Regions from separate parts of the Exiguobacterium sp. QJM3NY_9 genome, predicted to be linked through region 1. Evidence: riboswitches for the same ligand, from Rfam matches in the RefSeq annotation. Region 1 holds a riboswitch; the other holds the start of a gene.
What was found. Region 1 has a riboswitch for lysine ahead of AC0VYQ_RS02665 (aspartate kinase). Riboswitches for the same ligand answer to the same signal wherever they lie in the genome.
Positions count from the first base shown of each region.

Region 1 (8,085 bases):
CAAGCTCGGGTGAGAGAAATCGATGATGGCATCGACTTCTTCTGTTAGCTCGGACACCGTTTGATACGAAGGAATTTTCTCCGCTGACTTCGTCTGATCGATAACGGCGACAACTTCAGCGGGTGCCAATTCCTCGACATAATGCCCTGTCGCACCATATCCATGAATGGCAAGCTTCATCGAACCACTCCTTTATAAGCACGCATCGTCTCGAGTAAGTGTGCATGCCCGGCTTCGGATTGGCGAACGAGCGGCAAGCGTGGTGCACCGACTGCAAACCCGATTTCTTCGAGTGCTGCTTTAACAGGAATCGGGTTGACGTCACTAAAGATGGCTGCGATGACCGGCATTAAATCACTTTGAATGCGTCGTGCCGTCACTAAATCGTTTGCGAGCATGGCTTCAGCAAGCGCTTGTGTTTCTGCCGGGTACGGGTTCGACAGGACCGAGATGACACCTTGTGCTCCCCATGCCATGTACGGAAGGATTTGATCGTCGTTGCCACAGAAGACTGCAAAACCTTCGGGGAGTGCCGTCATCAATTCACCCATGAAACTGACATCCCCGCTCGCTTCTTTGAATGCTTGAATGTTCGGATGCTCCGCGAGTGTTACAGCTGTCTCAACTGCAATCGCGACACCCGTCCGTGAAGGTACGTTGTATAACATGAGGGGTAATTCGACAGCATCCGCGACTGCGGTAAAGTGAGCAATCAAACCGGCTTGTGACGTTTTATTGTAATACGGTGTCACGAGCATCGCTGCATCTGCTCCGAGCTGCTGAGCCGTTTTCGTTTTTTCAATCGTCTGTGCCGTATTGTTCGTTCCCGTACCGGCAATGACCGGAACACGACCTGCCGTGACACGGACTGCTGTCTCAAGTAACGTTTCGAACTCTTCGCTCGAAAGCGTCGATCCTTCACCTGTCGTCCCGGCGACGACGAGCGCTTGGATATTGGCTGCAAGTTGCTGTTCAATCAACTGTTCAAAAACGACTAAGTCGAGTTCACCTGCTGAATTGAACGGTGTCGCGAGTGCTGTTCCTGCTCCTTTGAACATGTTAAATTCCTCCTTAGTATGATTAAGAATGGATGCCGTTTTCTAAAGCATGACGCGCGACCTGGACTGCATTTGACGCCGCGCCTTTTCGAATGTTATCCGCGACACACCACAGATGGAATGTGTTCGCGAGCGTTTGATCTTGACGAATCCGCCCGACGTACACTTCGTCCGTCCCGCTTGCATCAAGCGGCATCGGGTACTGATTTCGCGAAACATCATCAACCAGTACGACGCCTGGCGCGTCAGCAAGTGCTGTGCGAATCGCTTCGACCGTCGTCTCGTTTGAAAACGTCACGTTGATTGCAACTGAATGCGAATTTGTGACGGGAACACGGACACACGTCGCACTGACCGGTAAGTTCGGTTGGCTAAAAATCTTCCGTGTCTCGTCAATCATTTTTTGCTCTTCTTTCGTGTACCCGTCTTCTAAGAAGACATCGATATGCGGCAAGATATTATCATGAATCGGGTGCGGATAGTTGACCGGTTCTTCACCGCGGCTGCCTCGTGCTAAATCCTCGATTCCTTTTTGACCGGAACCGGAGACTGCTTGATACGTCGTATACGTGATTCGTTCAAAACCTAAGTGTTTGAGTGGTGCCAGGGCAACGACGGATTGAATCGTCGAGCAGTTCGGATTAGCGATCAGTCGGTCGGTGCTGCTGACCGCTTCCGGATTGACTTCTGGTACGACGAGCGGAATCGTCTCTTGCATCCGGAAAGCACTTGAATTATCGACGACAAGTGTTCCGTGTTCTGCCAGCAAGGGGGCATACTGTTCACTGATTGCTCCACCGGCTGCGAATAATGCGACGTCGATCCCGTGATGGATGATGTCTTCCGATAAAGCTGTAATCGTTACGTCCGTTCCATTAAACGAAACGACTTTTCCTGCTGATCGTTCTGAAGCATACGCCGACAGTTGACCGACTGGAAAATCGAGTTCCTTCAAGACTTGTAACATCTTTTGTCCGACGGCGCCTGTCGCACCGATGACTGCTACGTGGTACATGTTCATTCCTCCTTACAGGCTAAACGCGTTCGCGATCGCCGCGACCGTTCGTTCGATATCTGCTTGTGCGATTGTATACGAGATACTGATTTCTGATGTCGTGACTTGATAAAACGTGATGTTCTCGGCACGGAACGTCGCAAATAATTTTGATGCGACGCCCGTTGCGTCACGCATTCCGATTCCGACGACCGATAACTTGGCATGCTCGTTATGACGATCGACTTTAACGGTCGGAAAACGATCGATGATATCTTTCAGTGCCTCTTCGAGAAACTCTTCTTCATCGAGTGGACAAGAGAACGAGAGGAACACGTCACTATCAAAGGTCGTTTGACTGATCATGTCGATATTGACATGGCGATTCGATAACAATTCAAAAATGTCGGCGACTGCTGAATTGGTTTGTGGAACGTGTTTGATTGAAACCGTCAAAACATTTTTCGTTACACTGACGCTCGTGACTGCTTTTTGTTCCATCGTTTCTGTTGCCTCCATGATCCAAGTCCCTCTTTCCGATTCAAGTGTTTTCCCAACAAAGATATGCACGCCGTATTTTTTCCCGAGTTCGACGCTGCGCATCTCCATGACCTTCGACCCCAGTGCACTCATTTCCATCATTTCATCATATGAAATTTGTGGAATCGGCTGTGCCGCTTGATGAATCCGCGGATCCGCCGTATAGACACCGTCGACATCCGTATAGATTTCACAGCGCTTATCAAGGACGGCCGCTAAGGCGACAGCCGTTGTGTCTGATCCACCACGACCGAGTGTCGTAACATCCCCGAGCTCGTTGACACCTTGGAATCCGGCGACGATGACGACATCATAGGTTTCGAGTTTCTTTCGTAACAAGTCCCCGTCAATTTGTTTAATCTTACTTTTCGTATGAACCCCCATCGTGCTGATTCCTGCCTGCGCACCTGTTTGTGATAAAGCTTTTACTCCGACGGAATTTAAGGCGATGCTGAGTAACGAAATCGTTTGTTCTTCGCCGATCGCGAGCAATCGATCGAGTTCACGTCGTTCAGGACGATCCGTGATTGCTTGCGCTTGTGCGATGAGCGAGTCTGTCATCTTCCCCATCGCAGAGACGACGACCACTAATTTTTCACCTTGTTCTGTCCGATTTTTTAAATAATTCGCAATTGACTGAATCTGTTCGACAGTCGCGACCGAGCTACCACCAAATTTAAGTACAGTTGTCACAATCCTATCTCCTTTGTCCCGAAACAGAAAAAAACGACGGGCCGGTAGGAGCGTTCCTACGGCCCGTCGTTATCACGATCGGACAAACGAAGACAAAGTCTTTCGTTCTTTTACGTAAGATAGCGCTCCGAAACATCGGTTTCGGCAGTACAACGGATCTTAACCGTTGTACCAGCAAATGAGAAGAAGCATCTTTCTCATTCACTTCGGCGGATTTCCCCTTTCACATCACTCAGCATGCTCGCTTCAATAAATGATGTTACTGATGTCATCCGCGCCTCTATCTGTCGGTTGTTAGTTACAGTTATAGCAAACATTTTTTGTTAAATCCAGTCATTTGCTAAAATTTTTTCATTTTTCCGTTAATCCGCGAGTTTTTTCTTCGCTTGATCGAGTTGTACAGAAACAGCAGCAAAACCTGTCCCGCCGTAACTTCCTCTTCTTGCCACTGCTTGCACCGGGTCGAGGAGCGGATAAACATCTTCCGCGATGACGGAGTGGAACGTTTGATACGTTTCAAGCGTTAAATCTTTTAAGAAGCAATTCGTCTGAACACAATGGAGGACCGCTTTTCCGACGATTTCATGCGCTTCCCGGAAAGGAACACCTTTTGTGACGAGATAATCTGCTAGTTCCGTCGCATTCGAGAAGTCTTGCATTGTCGCCTTCTTGAGCGCTTCTGTCTTAAACGTTGCTGATTCGAGCATTCCCGTAAAGATTTGAACGGATTGTAAAACGGTATCTGCCGTATCGAAGACACCTTCTTTATCTTCTTGCATGTCTTTATTGTAAGCGAGCGGTAATGCTTTCATCGTCGTCAGGAACCCCATCAGGTTTCCATAGACACGCCCTGTTTTTCCGCGAATCAATTCAGCGAAGTCCGGGTTTTTCTTTTGTGGCATCATGCTCGAACCCGTTGAAAATGCATCTGACAATTCGATGAATGAAAATTCTTGCGACGCCCAGATGATGATTTCTTCACAAAAGCGTGAGAGGTGCATCATGACCGTCGAAGCAATCCCGAGGTATTCAATGACGAAGTCACGGTCCGATACAGCATCGAGGCTGTTCGGATAGACGTGCTCAAATCCGAGCAGTTCCGCTGACTTGAAACGGTCAATCGGGAATGTCGTCCCGGCGAGTGCCCCAGCACCGAGCGGCGAAATCCGAATCCGTTTCAAATTATCTGTCAGACGATCTACGTCACGGTCGAACATCCAAAAATACGCGAGTAGATGGTGTGCAAGTGAAATCGGTTGTGCCCGCTGTAAGTGGGTATACCCCGGCATGACGGTTTCGATGTGTACATCCGCCTGTTCCGTAATCACCGTCTGCAAGTTGCGTAGGCTTTCGATTAAATCAACCACATGTTGTTCCATCCATAAATGTAAATCCGTCGCAACCTGGTCATTCCGACTTCTCGCTGTATGCAATTTGCCTGCGACCGGTCCGATTTGTTCCGTCAGCAACCGTTCGAGATTCATGTGGATGTCTTCGTCAGCAAGCGAATAGACATGTGTTCCAATCGAAGCTTGTAACGTCTTGAGACCCGCTTCGATTTTTTTCCATTCCGTCTCTTCTAGGATACCTTGTTGATACAACATATTGGCATGGGCGAGACTTCCTTCTAAATCAACTGCCGCAAGCTTTTGGTCGAATGAAATCGATGCCCCAAACGCTTCAGCCTGAGCGGAAGCCCCTTCTGTAAACCGTCCGCCCCAAAGTTTCGTCATTTTGTCACGCCTTCCTGCCGATGAACACTTGCGTGTGTCGCAATCGCAAGACCGTGCAATTTAATGAATCCTTTCGCTGCTTCATGATCGAACGCATCTTCTTTCGTATACGTCGCAAGCTTCTCGTCATAAAGTGACACCGGTGACTGACGTCCTGTGACCGTCGCATTCCCTTTGTAGAGTTTGACCCGTACTTCGCCCGTGACGTCTTGTTGCGTCGCTTTTAAGAATGCTTTTAGACCTTTCGTTAACGGCGCATGGAACAAACCGTTGTAGATTGTTTCTGCATATTGTTGACTTAAAATCGGTTTGAAGTGAGCGACGTCTTTCGTCAATGTGATGGTCTCGAGTGCGGCATGGGCTTTTAGCAAGACCGTTGCTCCCGGGCATTCATACACTTCCCGCGATTTGATCCCGACGAGACGGTTCTCGACGTGGTCAATCCGTCCGACACCATGTGCCCCAGCGATGATGTTGAGTTCTGTAATCAACTTCGCCAGTGGATAGACTGTTCCGTTGATTGAAGTCGGAACACCCGCTTCAAAACCGATAATGACTTCTTCTGCTTGATCCGGTGCTTCTTCCGGTGCGACCGTCAGTGCATAAGCATCTTGCGGCGGTTCTGTCCAAGGGTTTTCAAGGACACCACATTCGTTACTCCGTCCCCAAAGGTTCATATCGATTGAATATGGGCTGTCGAGATTGATTGGAATCGGGACATTGTTGTCTTTTGCATAAGCGATTTCCTCTTCACGTGACCATTTCCATTCCCGTACAGGGGCGATGACTTCCAGTGAAGGATCGAGTGCTGCGACCGAAACTTCAAACCGGACTTGGTCATTTCCTTTTCCCGTACAACCATGTGCAACGGCCGTTGCGCCATGTTGATGCGCAACTTCGACGAGCTTTTCAGCAATCAGCGGGCGAGACAGTGCCGAAATCAGTGGATACGCGCCTTCGTAGTGGGCACCGTATTGAAGTGCTGGTAAGACGAATTCATTTGCGAATTCTTCTTTGACATCAAGAACAATCGATTCGACGGCTCCGACGAGCAACGCTTTTTCCTTGATGACAGTCAAATCTTTTCCTTCGCCGACGTCCATACATAAAGCGACGACATCATATTCCTTACTCAACCATTTGATTGCCACCGATGTATCAAGTCCCCCAGAATACGCTAAAATTAATTTTTGTTTCGTCATTATTAATTCCTCCCTGATTTCGAATTCATCTGTCTGTATAAAAATTCATTATGAATTATATATATACATAGACTTTCAAAAAAAGAAACCCTTTTTGCAGGATTTCTTTAAAATTTCTCAATTAAATTTTCTTTTCCATCGTTCGGTGTGGGATGCCGGCATCATCAAATTCGTCGGACATGATGTTGTATCCTAAGCCTTGATAAAAAGGAATCGCTTGAACTTGAGCACCAAGCGTCAAGATGCTCCGACCCTCTCGTCTCGCCACACGTTCCATTGCTCGCATCAGCTCACCGCCGTAGCCTTTCCCACGTGTCGCAGCTAGCGTCGCAACACGTTCGACCTTCATCCGTTGATCGTCGTAGGGACGTGTCCGCCCTGTCGCGACAGGGCGATTTTGTTCGTCAAGGACAAGCAAGTGAATCGCTGTTTCGTCATGGGTATCATATTCAAGATTACGAGGAACCCCTTGTTCTTCGACGAAGACCCGTTCGCGAATCATTCGGACTGCTTGGTGCTGCTCTGCTGTTTTTACTTGAATCACTGTCATGTTACTTGTTCCTCCTTCAATCGTTCTATGTAAGCAACTGCATCCTCATGCGTGTTGAACATCGCCTGTGCGACGTGTTCGCTACCACCACCACGTCCATTGAACGTCTTCAAATGGACTTTGGCAAATTTCCCGAGGTGGACCGGACTTGATCCTTGCATCAATAATTTTTTAGCTGATTCGTTCCAAATGAGTCCGAGACGTCCTGCTTCCGCAATCGCTTTGACTAGTTTTTCAGAGAATGGCAATGCCTCTTCAGCATGGTTTACGAAAATCCAATCCTCCGTCGACGCCAGTAGTTTATTGAGTTCCGTGCGGACATGTGCGGCTTGAACTGTTTCAATCATCCGATTCAAGCGAACGACATCTTGTTTTAATTCTTCGACGGCTTGCGGCAGCTGCTCTTTTTTAGCCGATAACAATTGAGCGGCTTCACGCAAGGCACGTCTTTCCTTCGTTAACAACTCAAATGCGCGCCCTTTCGCGACGTACATCAGTCGAATATTCCCCCGAATCCGCTCCTGCCCTGTCAAGACAATCAATTCTAAATCAGCTGTCGATTCGAGGTGTGTTCCTCCACAGGCGCTATAGTCCAGTTCACCGATTTGGACGACACGAATCTTTCCTGTCACTTGGGGTGTTTTACGTAAAGGCAGTGCGAGTGCCGCTGCCTCGTCGTACTCGTTCGCCGTAATCGGTAACGCCGATGTAATGACGTGACGCAATCTTTTTTCAAGACGCGCTTGCAAGGCATCATTCCATTCACCTGCTTCAATATCTAGTGTCGATTCTTCAGAGCCCGTCCGAAAACTTAATGTCTTGATATTGAACTCGTCCTGCAAAATCGCTGAGATTACGTGTTGCGCCGTATGTTGTGCCGCATGATCCGTCCGAACGGCGTCATCGATGACGCCCGTGACAGTACCTTCGATTTTTTGATCAACTTGATGCCACACGATACCGGCTTTAAGTTGAACGTCACGAACCTTCAAATCGTTTAATGTCCCTCGATCCGCCGGCTGTCCGCCACTCTCCGGATAAAAATAACTTTCTTCTAAAGCAACCCAGTATCCGTGTTCTTCTTTAACATTCGTCACGCGTGTCACGAACTTTCGGACCGCAGGATAAATTTGCTCCAGTCGCATGTCTACCCCACCTTTCTCAATCTATTCATTTGCTATTATGCCATATTTCGCCTAGTATCGTTTGTCGACTTGTCCATTTCCTAGTACACTAGATGAAAGACTATCGACCGCGAAGGGACGAAATGCCGTGATTCAGCACATCAATAAAAATTCACCACTCCCCATCTACT
Region 1 covers NZ_CM149679.1:535,542-543,626, reverse strand. The annotation lists gene dapB (4-hydroxy-tetrahydrodipicolinate reductase) at 1-180, opposite strand, end outside; gene dapA (4-hydroxy-tetrahydrodipicolinate synthase) at 177-1,058, opposite strand; gene AC0VYQ_RS02670 (aspartate-semialdehyde dehydrogenase) at 1,081-2,073, opposite strand; gene AC0VYQ_RS02665 (aspartate kinase) at 2,086-3,285, opposite strand; lysine riboswitch at 3,398-3,576, opposite strand; gene argH (argininosuccinate lyase) at 3,648-5,018, opposite strand; gene AC0VYQ_RS02655 (argininosuccinate synthase) at 5,015-6,220, opposite strand; gene AC0VYQ_RS02650 (GNAT family N-acetyltransferase) at 6,342-6,770, opposite strand; gene AC0VYQ_RS02645 (alanine--tRNA ligase-related protein) at 6,767-7,915, opposite strand; gene phnF (phosphonate metabolism transcriptional regulator PhnF) at 8,043-8,085, shown strand, end outside.

Region 2 (8,085 bases), 610 kb from region 1:
TACGAAATTAATGTACCAACAAGCGTTGCTCATGGAAGGCTTGCCAATCGAAGATCCAGTTGCGTTTGCAAATGAAGTGTGTGCCTTGATGGTGTAAGAATGATCGCTTCAGCGTGTAGACAAACTCTTATGAAGCGTGAACATGCGATATCGAATTGCAATTCGTTCGTGCTTTCCTGGATTTCTCTCACGGTATTACCTAAAAAGCATCACGTTTCGTTGACTCCTACGGGGAAAAGTGCGTTTTTAACGCACTTTCAGAGGCAGGCAAGACCCTGCTCGTTGTCCGTGAGGATTAAGGAGCAACGGCTTGCGCCTCGCCCGAGGAAAGCAACGAAAAAAAGACGCTTTTTATTTCTTCATACCATGTTGTCTACAACTTAAAAAAGGGATTGCACATCATCGTAGATGGCAATCCCTTCTTTTTTTCTCGTCTCGGCTAAGCTGAGCGTTACTTTTTTATTATTCAGCGCGAAGTTCAGTTGGTACTTTGCCACGTTTCGAGACGACATTCAGGACGACGAGTGCGAGTAAGAAGGCGATAAGTGCACCGATGAAGCCGATGATTGATGAATCGGTTAAACCGAGCACAAGGTAGCCGACTGCCGATGTCGCTGCACCAACCAACGCATACGGAAGTTGTGTCGTGACGTGATCGATATGATGCGAACCGGCACCTGTCGAACTGAGAATCGTCGTATCGGAAATTGGTGAACAGTGGTCTCCGAAGACGGATCCGGCAAGAACGGCAGCGAGCGTCGGAAGTAAGAGATTCGGTTCGACCGCCATGATGAGGTCAGCACCGATCGGCAGCATGATACCGAATGTTCCCCAACTTGTACCTGTCGAGAATGCCATTAAGCTTGCAATCAAGAACAATAAGAAGGGGAGGTACGAAGCAGAAATCGACTTACTGACGAAGCTTGCTAAGTACTCACCTGTTTTCATGTCACCGATAACAGCGATGATTGTCCAAGCGAATAATAAGATGACGACAGCAGGCCACATGGATTTCATCCCAGCCCAGATGCTGTGTCCGTATTCGCGCGCCGGGATTTTCCGACCAATCAACATCAGGAAAGCAACGACTAAACTGATGACGACACCAGCAACGAGTGAACGTGTTACGTCTGTCGCTTCAAATGCACCAATCAACGTAAATGCACGATTGTCAGCAGCGAGTGCCTGAGCACCGGTAAAGAGTAATGCGGAAACCGTTGCAATGACGAGAACGATAATCGGAACGACGAGGTCACGTACTTTTCCACCTTCGTGTTCTTTGACTTCCTCTGCCATCCCCATCGGTGTTCCTTTACTTGCGTCGAAAAGTTCACCTTTTAATGCACGAAGTTCATGCGTCCGCATCGGTCCGACCGCAATCCCTGTGTACGCGATGTAAAGCGTCAGCAATAGAGCGAAAATCGCATAGAAGTTGAGTGGCACGATCATCATGAAAGCACTGAATGCGGAATACTCCGTAATCGAATGTGTCGTTAAGATACCAGCGATGATCGAGATGATGAACGCTCCCCAACTTGAAAGCGGGCTGATGACACAGACTGGAGCAGCCGTCGAGTCAATAATATAAGCAAGTTTTGCACGCGAGACGCCACGACGGTCCGTTAACGGACGACTGACATTCCCGACAGCAAGACTGTTGAAGTAATCATCGATGAAGATTAAAATACCTAAACCAAATGCTGCGAGGCGAGCGCCGCGCGCTGTCTTGACGTGTGTTGTTGCCCATTCACCGAAGGCATGTGCACCGCCCGATGTTTGGATAAGCGTCGATAGAACACCGAGTAATAGTAAGAAGATGAGTAATAAGACGTTCCATTCATTTAACGCCCCATCCGCCCAAAATAGACTAAAGATGTTTTTGCCGAGATAGACGACCGTATCGATTGGATTAAAGCTATGCAGCAATAAAGCACCAATCAAAATACCGACACCAAGTGAAATAACGACTTTGCGCGTCACGATTGCAAGTGCGATTGCAATGACAGCTGGAATGAGCGCAACGATTGAATCTGAATAATTGACCATTGTGTGGTTCCTCCTCTTTTTTTAGAAGATGAGACCCATTGCATACAAAAAAGCAAGGGCACCGGCAACAAAGCCGACACCCTTGCTGGATGCGTCTTTCTTAGCCGAATTGGAGCGCTCCATACAAAACACGTATGGCAATCGAACGGGTATTTCCCAATTCGACCAGTACCACCAAGTCAGACACTTGACGATACTTCGGCAGCATTACCTTTCCTTGATCGTCCTCGTTGTCATCCTCAGATCAAATACTCATTAAGACCGCGCCTCTACCTCATCGATAGAATAGTCATATTCTTTTAATAAGAAAACCTTATCATATTTCAGAAAAAAGTTTCAAGTCTGTTTTTAAAAAAAGTAGTAAAGTCTGTTCAAAAGGAACAATGAAGTTATTCGGCGTTCATCCGATTTAAATGGGCAGCACCGATGACACCGGCATTTCCTTCCAATGCAGCTAAGCGGATGATTGTTTTTTGACGTAACGTCGGGTAGAGACGGGCATTGACGGCTTGTAAGAGCTCCTCCCAAAATAAATCGGCGGAAGCCGTAACACCGCCGCCGATGATGACAGCTTCCGGATCAAGTGTATGAATGATGTTCGCGATGCCTGTTGCTAAATGGTTAACGAAGCGAAGTCTTTCCAGTGGATTGCGAAGAAGTGTTGCGACAGACCGCTCGTTCAACAAATCAGCCCGTGTCTGAAGAGCCGTACCGCTTGCTAATCCTTCGAGTGAGCCTTTGTTCAAGACAGGGTGTTCCGGTCCAGAAGCATCGATGATCGTATTTCCGATTTCACCAGCGTATCCGTGTGCGCCTCGAATCAACGTCTTTTGATAGACATATCCGCCACCGATTCCTGTACTGACTGTCATGTAATAGATGGATGCATAGTCTTGGCCTGCCCCGAACAATGCTTCGCCGAGCGCGGCGGCATTTGCATCATTTTCAAGGGAAACCGGGATGTTGAAGAACTCTTCTAACGGGCGAACCAAATGTACATCGTCCCAACCCGGCAGGTTCGGAGGTGACAATAGCCGACCCGTTGCTACATCAAGCGGACCAGGCGCTGCGATACCAATTCGTTCGACTTCAAATTCTTCAAGTAGCTTTTGGATGGCTTGTCTTAAATGATTAATTGTATAGTCCGGGCCAGCAGCCGCCTCTGTCAAAAATCGATATTGTTTTACGACATGGTGCTGATTGATTGCGGCAACACGCGTGTGAGTCCCACCAAGATCAATTCCGATGTGAAGTCGTTGTTTCGGTGTTGGATTTGGACCAGTCAATAGAAGTTTCCCCTTTCCAGAAACGGTACAAGTTACTTTTGCCGGAATCAGAACCGTGTCTCCGGTGGTATAACGCAATTGGTTGATGATCAGCGTGCCACTGATGATAGTGATGACTTGGAAGGAAGTTCGTGGTGCAATCGTAATCATGTCATGGATGGCCCATTCCTCGACAAAAAAATAGGCGTTGGTTGTCAGTAGTCTTGAACAAAAAGAGGTCGGTACATAAGGCTCCTCGTACTGGAAATGAGGAAATTGAATGACTTCGAGTGCTTCTTTAAGGTGGAGTTGACGCGGTTTGTTGGTCGAATGGTCAATTCGATCGTAATCGTACAACCGGTACGTGGTATCAGAGTTCTGCTGGATTTCGATGACAAGACACCCTTCGGTTAAAGCATGAACAGTACCTGCTGGAACGTAAAAAAAATCGCCGGGTGAAACAGGCAAATCAATTAAGCCGGAAGTTAAATCGTCTTCACGGACAGCGTGCAACAAATCAGCTTTTGTTTTGAAGTCATGCCCATAAATAATGGTGGCGTCTGCCGGACAATCGACGATATACCAGCATTCGTTTTTCCCGTAAGGCTGTCCTTCTAGGCGACAGGCATCATGATCGTCAGGATGGACTTGAACGGACAAATCATCCGCAGCGTCAATCCACTTAATGAGTAAAGGAAAAGCTTCCGTTGTGTCCACCCCAAAGATTTCAGGGTGATTTGACCATAAATCCCGTAGTGCATCACCGGAAAAACGTCCGGCATTCACCTTGGTTTGCCCGTTTTGGTGATCAGCCAAGGTCCAAGCTTCACCGATGTTTTGTTTGCCTAACGTATCAAATCCATATGCACCAAGCTTACATCCACCCCATATCCGCTCCTGTAAAATCGGCTCAAAACAAATCAGTTCTTCCATGATTGTTCCTCCTCCAAGTTGTTTTCGATTACAACACTACACTTTTTAAAAATAAAAATAAACAAAATAAAAATCAAGTATAGACATGGATGTTAAAATCCGTATAATCAAAGTTGTAAGCGATTCCAAAACGCGGAAGGAATGGTTGAAATGAAAAAAATCATGTTGGCGTGTAGTTCAGGAATGTCGACGAGTATTCTCGTCACTAAGATGCAGGAACATGCCCAATCACTTGGTGAAGAGGCGACAATTTGGGCAGTCGGTCAAGACCAAGCTTTAAAAGAAATGGATGGAGCAGATGTTGTATTGATTGGTCCACAAATGCGCTTTTTATTATCAAAATTTCAACAAGCGACAGATAAACCAGTCGAAGTCATCGATATGATGGCGTACGGAATGGCCGACGGAAAAGCGGCCTATGAACAAGCCGTTAAGTTGATGGGGTGAAGAAATGAAAACAAATGAACAGACGATGGAACAAGTAGCGTTCATGATGATTTTGCATAGTGGAAATGCGCGAAGTACGATTCGTGAAGCAATCGAAGTGTACAAGGAAGAATCATTTGAGGCATTTGAGCGGTTATTAACAGATGCCCGAGAACAGTTGCAAGAAGCGCACCAGATTCATTTCGGTCAAGTCCAAAAAGAAGCGAGCGGTGAGCCGACGACATTGTCTTTACTGCTTTTGCATGCAGAAGATCATTTGATGTCGACACAAACGATGCTTGATTTGACGTCAGGATTAGTTGAAATGATGGAACATAAGTTTTCTCAAAAATAAGAGGAGGGATTGAAATGGCTGGTAATAGTAAGTGGTTCGATTTGTTGAGTCGTTTCCTGATGCCGATTGCGGCATATTTAAACAATAGCCGCTATCTTCAGACGTTACGTGACGCGTTCATGCTCGCTTTTCCGATTACGATGTTCGGTTCATTAATCGTTGTTATTGCGAATTTACCATTCTTAGATAAATTTATGTCGCCTGGAGTATTGGATGCTTTTAAAACTTCATTAGGAAACGCCCCTTCGGCGACGATGGGAATCATGTCACTATTCGTCGTCTTCGGTATCGGATATTATCTCTCGAAAAGCTATGATGTAGAAGCTGTTTTTGGTGGTGTAATCGCCCTTGTTTCTTTTTTACTTTTAACACCTTTCTTTGTAGCAGTCGAAAATGTTGCTGATCCTGTCGGAAATGTCATTCCACTTGACCGTCTCGGTGCAAAAGGCATGTTCCTTGCAATGATGACAGGGTTCTTAGCAGGAGAAATTTATCGATTTGTCGTTCAAAAAAACTGGACGATTAAAATGCCGGCTGGTGTGCCGACTGCTGTGGCTAAATCATTTTCAGCTCTTGTGCCTGCACTTTTGACACTTTCCATTTTCCTTGGCATTAACATCGCTATCACCTCGCTTTTAGACACGAATCTCCACGATTTAATCTTTAATTTAGTTCAAAAACCACTCGTGAATCTTGGGAACGGTTTAGTTCCGACATTAATCGCCATCTTTTTTGTTCAATTGTTTTGGTTCTTCGGCCTGCATGGTCAAGTTATCGTCAATTCGGTCATGGATCCGATCTGGAACACTTTGTCACTTGAAAACTTAAACGCCTATACGGCGAATGGAGAACTCCCGAATATCATCAGTAAACAATTCATTGAAATTTATACAGTTGGAATTGGTGGTTCCGGTTCGACACTGGCTGTCGTCGTCGCAATCCTCCTCTTCATGCGCTCAAAACAGTTGAAGCAAATCGGTAAGTTGTCAATCGGACCCGGAATCTTTAACGTCAATGAACCAATCATTTTCGGATTACCGATCGTCATGAATCCTCTCATCATGATTCCCTGGATTTTTGCACCGTTGATTACCGTAACCGTTACTTATTTTGCGATGTCGACAGGAATCGTTCCGCCGCCAACAGGAGTTGCTGTGCCTTGGACGGTGCCGATGTTTATCAGTGGCATGATGGCAACGAATTCACTGGCGGGCGGATTGTTACAACTCGTCAACTTCGCCATTATCATGGCAGTGTGGTTCCCTTTCCTAGTCTTCATTGACCGCTTGAATATGAAAAAAGAACGAGAAGAAGCGAATGTTGCCGGAGATGAAAATCAACATGTAGGTTGAATTCAAAAATAGAGATAGGACGTGGATGAGATGAATCAAACGGAAGTTACGACGGCAAAAGAACAAAAGTATACGTTCCCTGCAGATTTTTGGTGGGGAACAGCAGCTTCAGCGACACAAACGGAAGGTGCAGCATTTGATGGTGGAAAAGGACCGAACATTTGGGATCATTGGTACGAACAAGAACCGAATCGCTTTTTTGATGGTGTAAATGCAACGGTAGCCTCTGATTTTTATTATCGTTATGAAGAAGATATTGCGTTGATGAAAGAACTCGGACACAACTCGTTTCGAATCTCGATTTCCTGGTCACGTCTTTTTCCTGAGGGGCAGGGGGAAATGAATCCGATTGCCATTGATTTCTATAATCGTGTGATTGACGAATTGATTGCAGCGGACATCGAACCGTTCGTAAATCTATATCACTTTGATATGCCGCTTGCACTGCAAAACATCGGTGGCTGGGAAAGTCGTGCCGTCGTCACCGCCTATACAGAATATGCTAAAAAGTGCTTTTCACTATTCGGAGATCGTGTCAATAAATGGTTTACGCATAATGAGCCGATCGTCCCGGTAGAAGGTGGCTATTTATACGACTTCCATTACCCGAACGTTGTTGATTTCAAGCGTGCCGTTCAAGTGGCCTATCATTCGATTTTATCGAGTGCACTTGCAATACAGGCCTATAAAGAAACAGAGCAGACGGGTGAAATTGGCATCATCTTGAATTTAACGCCATCTTATCCTCGAAGCCAAAATGCTGGGGATGTGAAAGCGGCCCAAGTAGCCGATGTATTGTTCAATCGTTCCTTCTTGGATCCTTCCGTACTCGGAACGTTCCCGGCCGAATTGGTCGATTTATTGGAACAACAAGGTGCTTTGCCCGAGGTCGTTCAAGGTGACCTGGAACTCATCGCGAAAAATACCGTTGATTTACTCGGAATTAATTACTATCAACCACGACGCATCAAAGTAAAAGAGCACCTTCCGCATCCAGATGCACCTTTCATGCCGGAGCATCTGTTCGATTATTACGAGATGCCGGGAAGAAAAATGAATCCATATCGTGGCTGGGAAATCTACGAAAAGGGAATTTACGATATTTTGACGAACCTGCGAGAGAATTACGGGAACATCAAGTGTTTTGTTTCTGAAAATGGAATGGGTGTAGAAGGGGAGGAACGTTACCGGGACGAGGACGGCAGTGTTCAGGACGATTATCGCATCGATTTCATCGCCTCTCACTTGCAATGGATGCATCGTGCGCTGGAGGAAGGATCAAACGTCAAAGGTTATCACTTATGGACGTTCATGGATAACTGGTCTTGGAGCAATGCCTATAAAAACCGTTACGGTTTTGTCGGACTCGATCTCGCGACCCAAAAACGAACGGTCAAGAAAAGCGGCCATTGGTTCAAACAATTGATTGAAGAGCAAGGATTTACGAAATAATTGAAAAGATGATTAGGATGTCTAGTCCTGATCATCTTTTTTTGTTATATTATTTTTATATGTCTATACATGGGGTGAAGTCATGTCTATAAAGAAACAACCGAAATATGAGAAAATTGCTGATGAACTTCGCAAACGAATCCTAAATGGGGGATATGATGTCGATCAGGCGATGCCGGACGAAATCAACTTAGCAGAAGAATTCGAAGTCAGCCGGATGACGATGAAGAGAGCACTTGAGATTCTCGTCTTAGAA
Region 2 covers NZ_CM149679.1:2,972,923-2,981,007, reverse strand. The annotation lists gene htpG (molecular chaperone HtpG) at 1-97, shown strand, start outside; gene AC0VYQ_RS15175 (Na+/H+ antiporter NhaC family protein) at 463-2,046, opposite strand; lysine riboswitch at 2,151-2,326, opposite strand; gene manA (mannose-6-phosphate isomerase, class I) at 2,436-4,244, opposite strand; gene AC0VYQ_RS15165 (PTS sugar transporter subunit IIB) at 4,395-4,691, shown strand; gene AC0VYQ_RS15160 (PTS sugar transporter subunit IIA) at 4,696-5,025, shown strand; gene celB (PTS cellobiose transporter subunit IIC) at 5,040-6,377, shown strand; gene AC0VYQ_RS15150 (glycoside hydrolase family 1 protein) at 6,408-7,829, shown strand; gene AC0VYQ_RS15145 (GntR family transcriptional regulator) at 7,912-8,085, shown strand, end outside.
Region 2: linked by a shared signal. The riboswitch ahead of AC0VYQ_RS15175 (Na+/H+ antiporter NhaC family protein) and the one ahead of AC0VYQ_RS02665 (aspartate kinase) in region 1 are both predicted to bind lysine.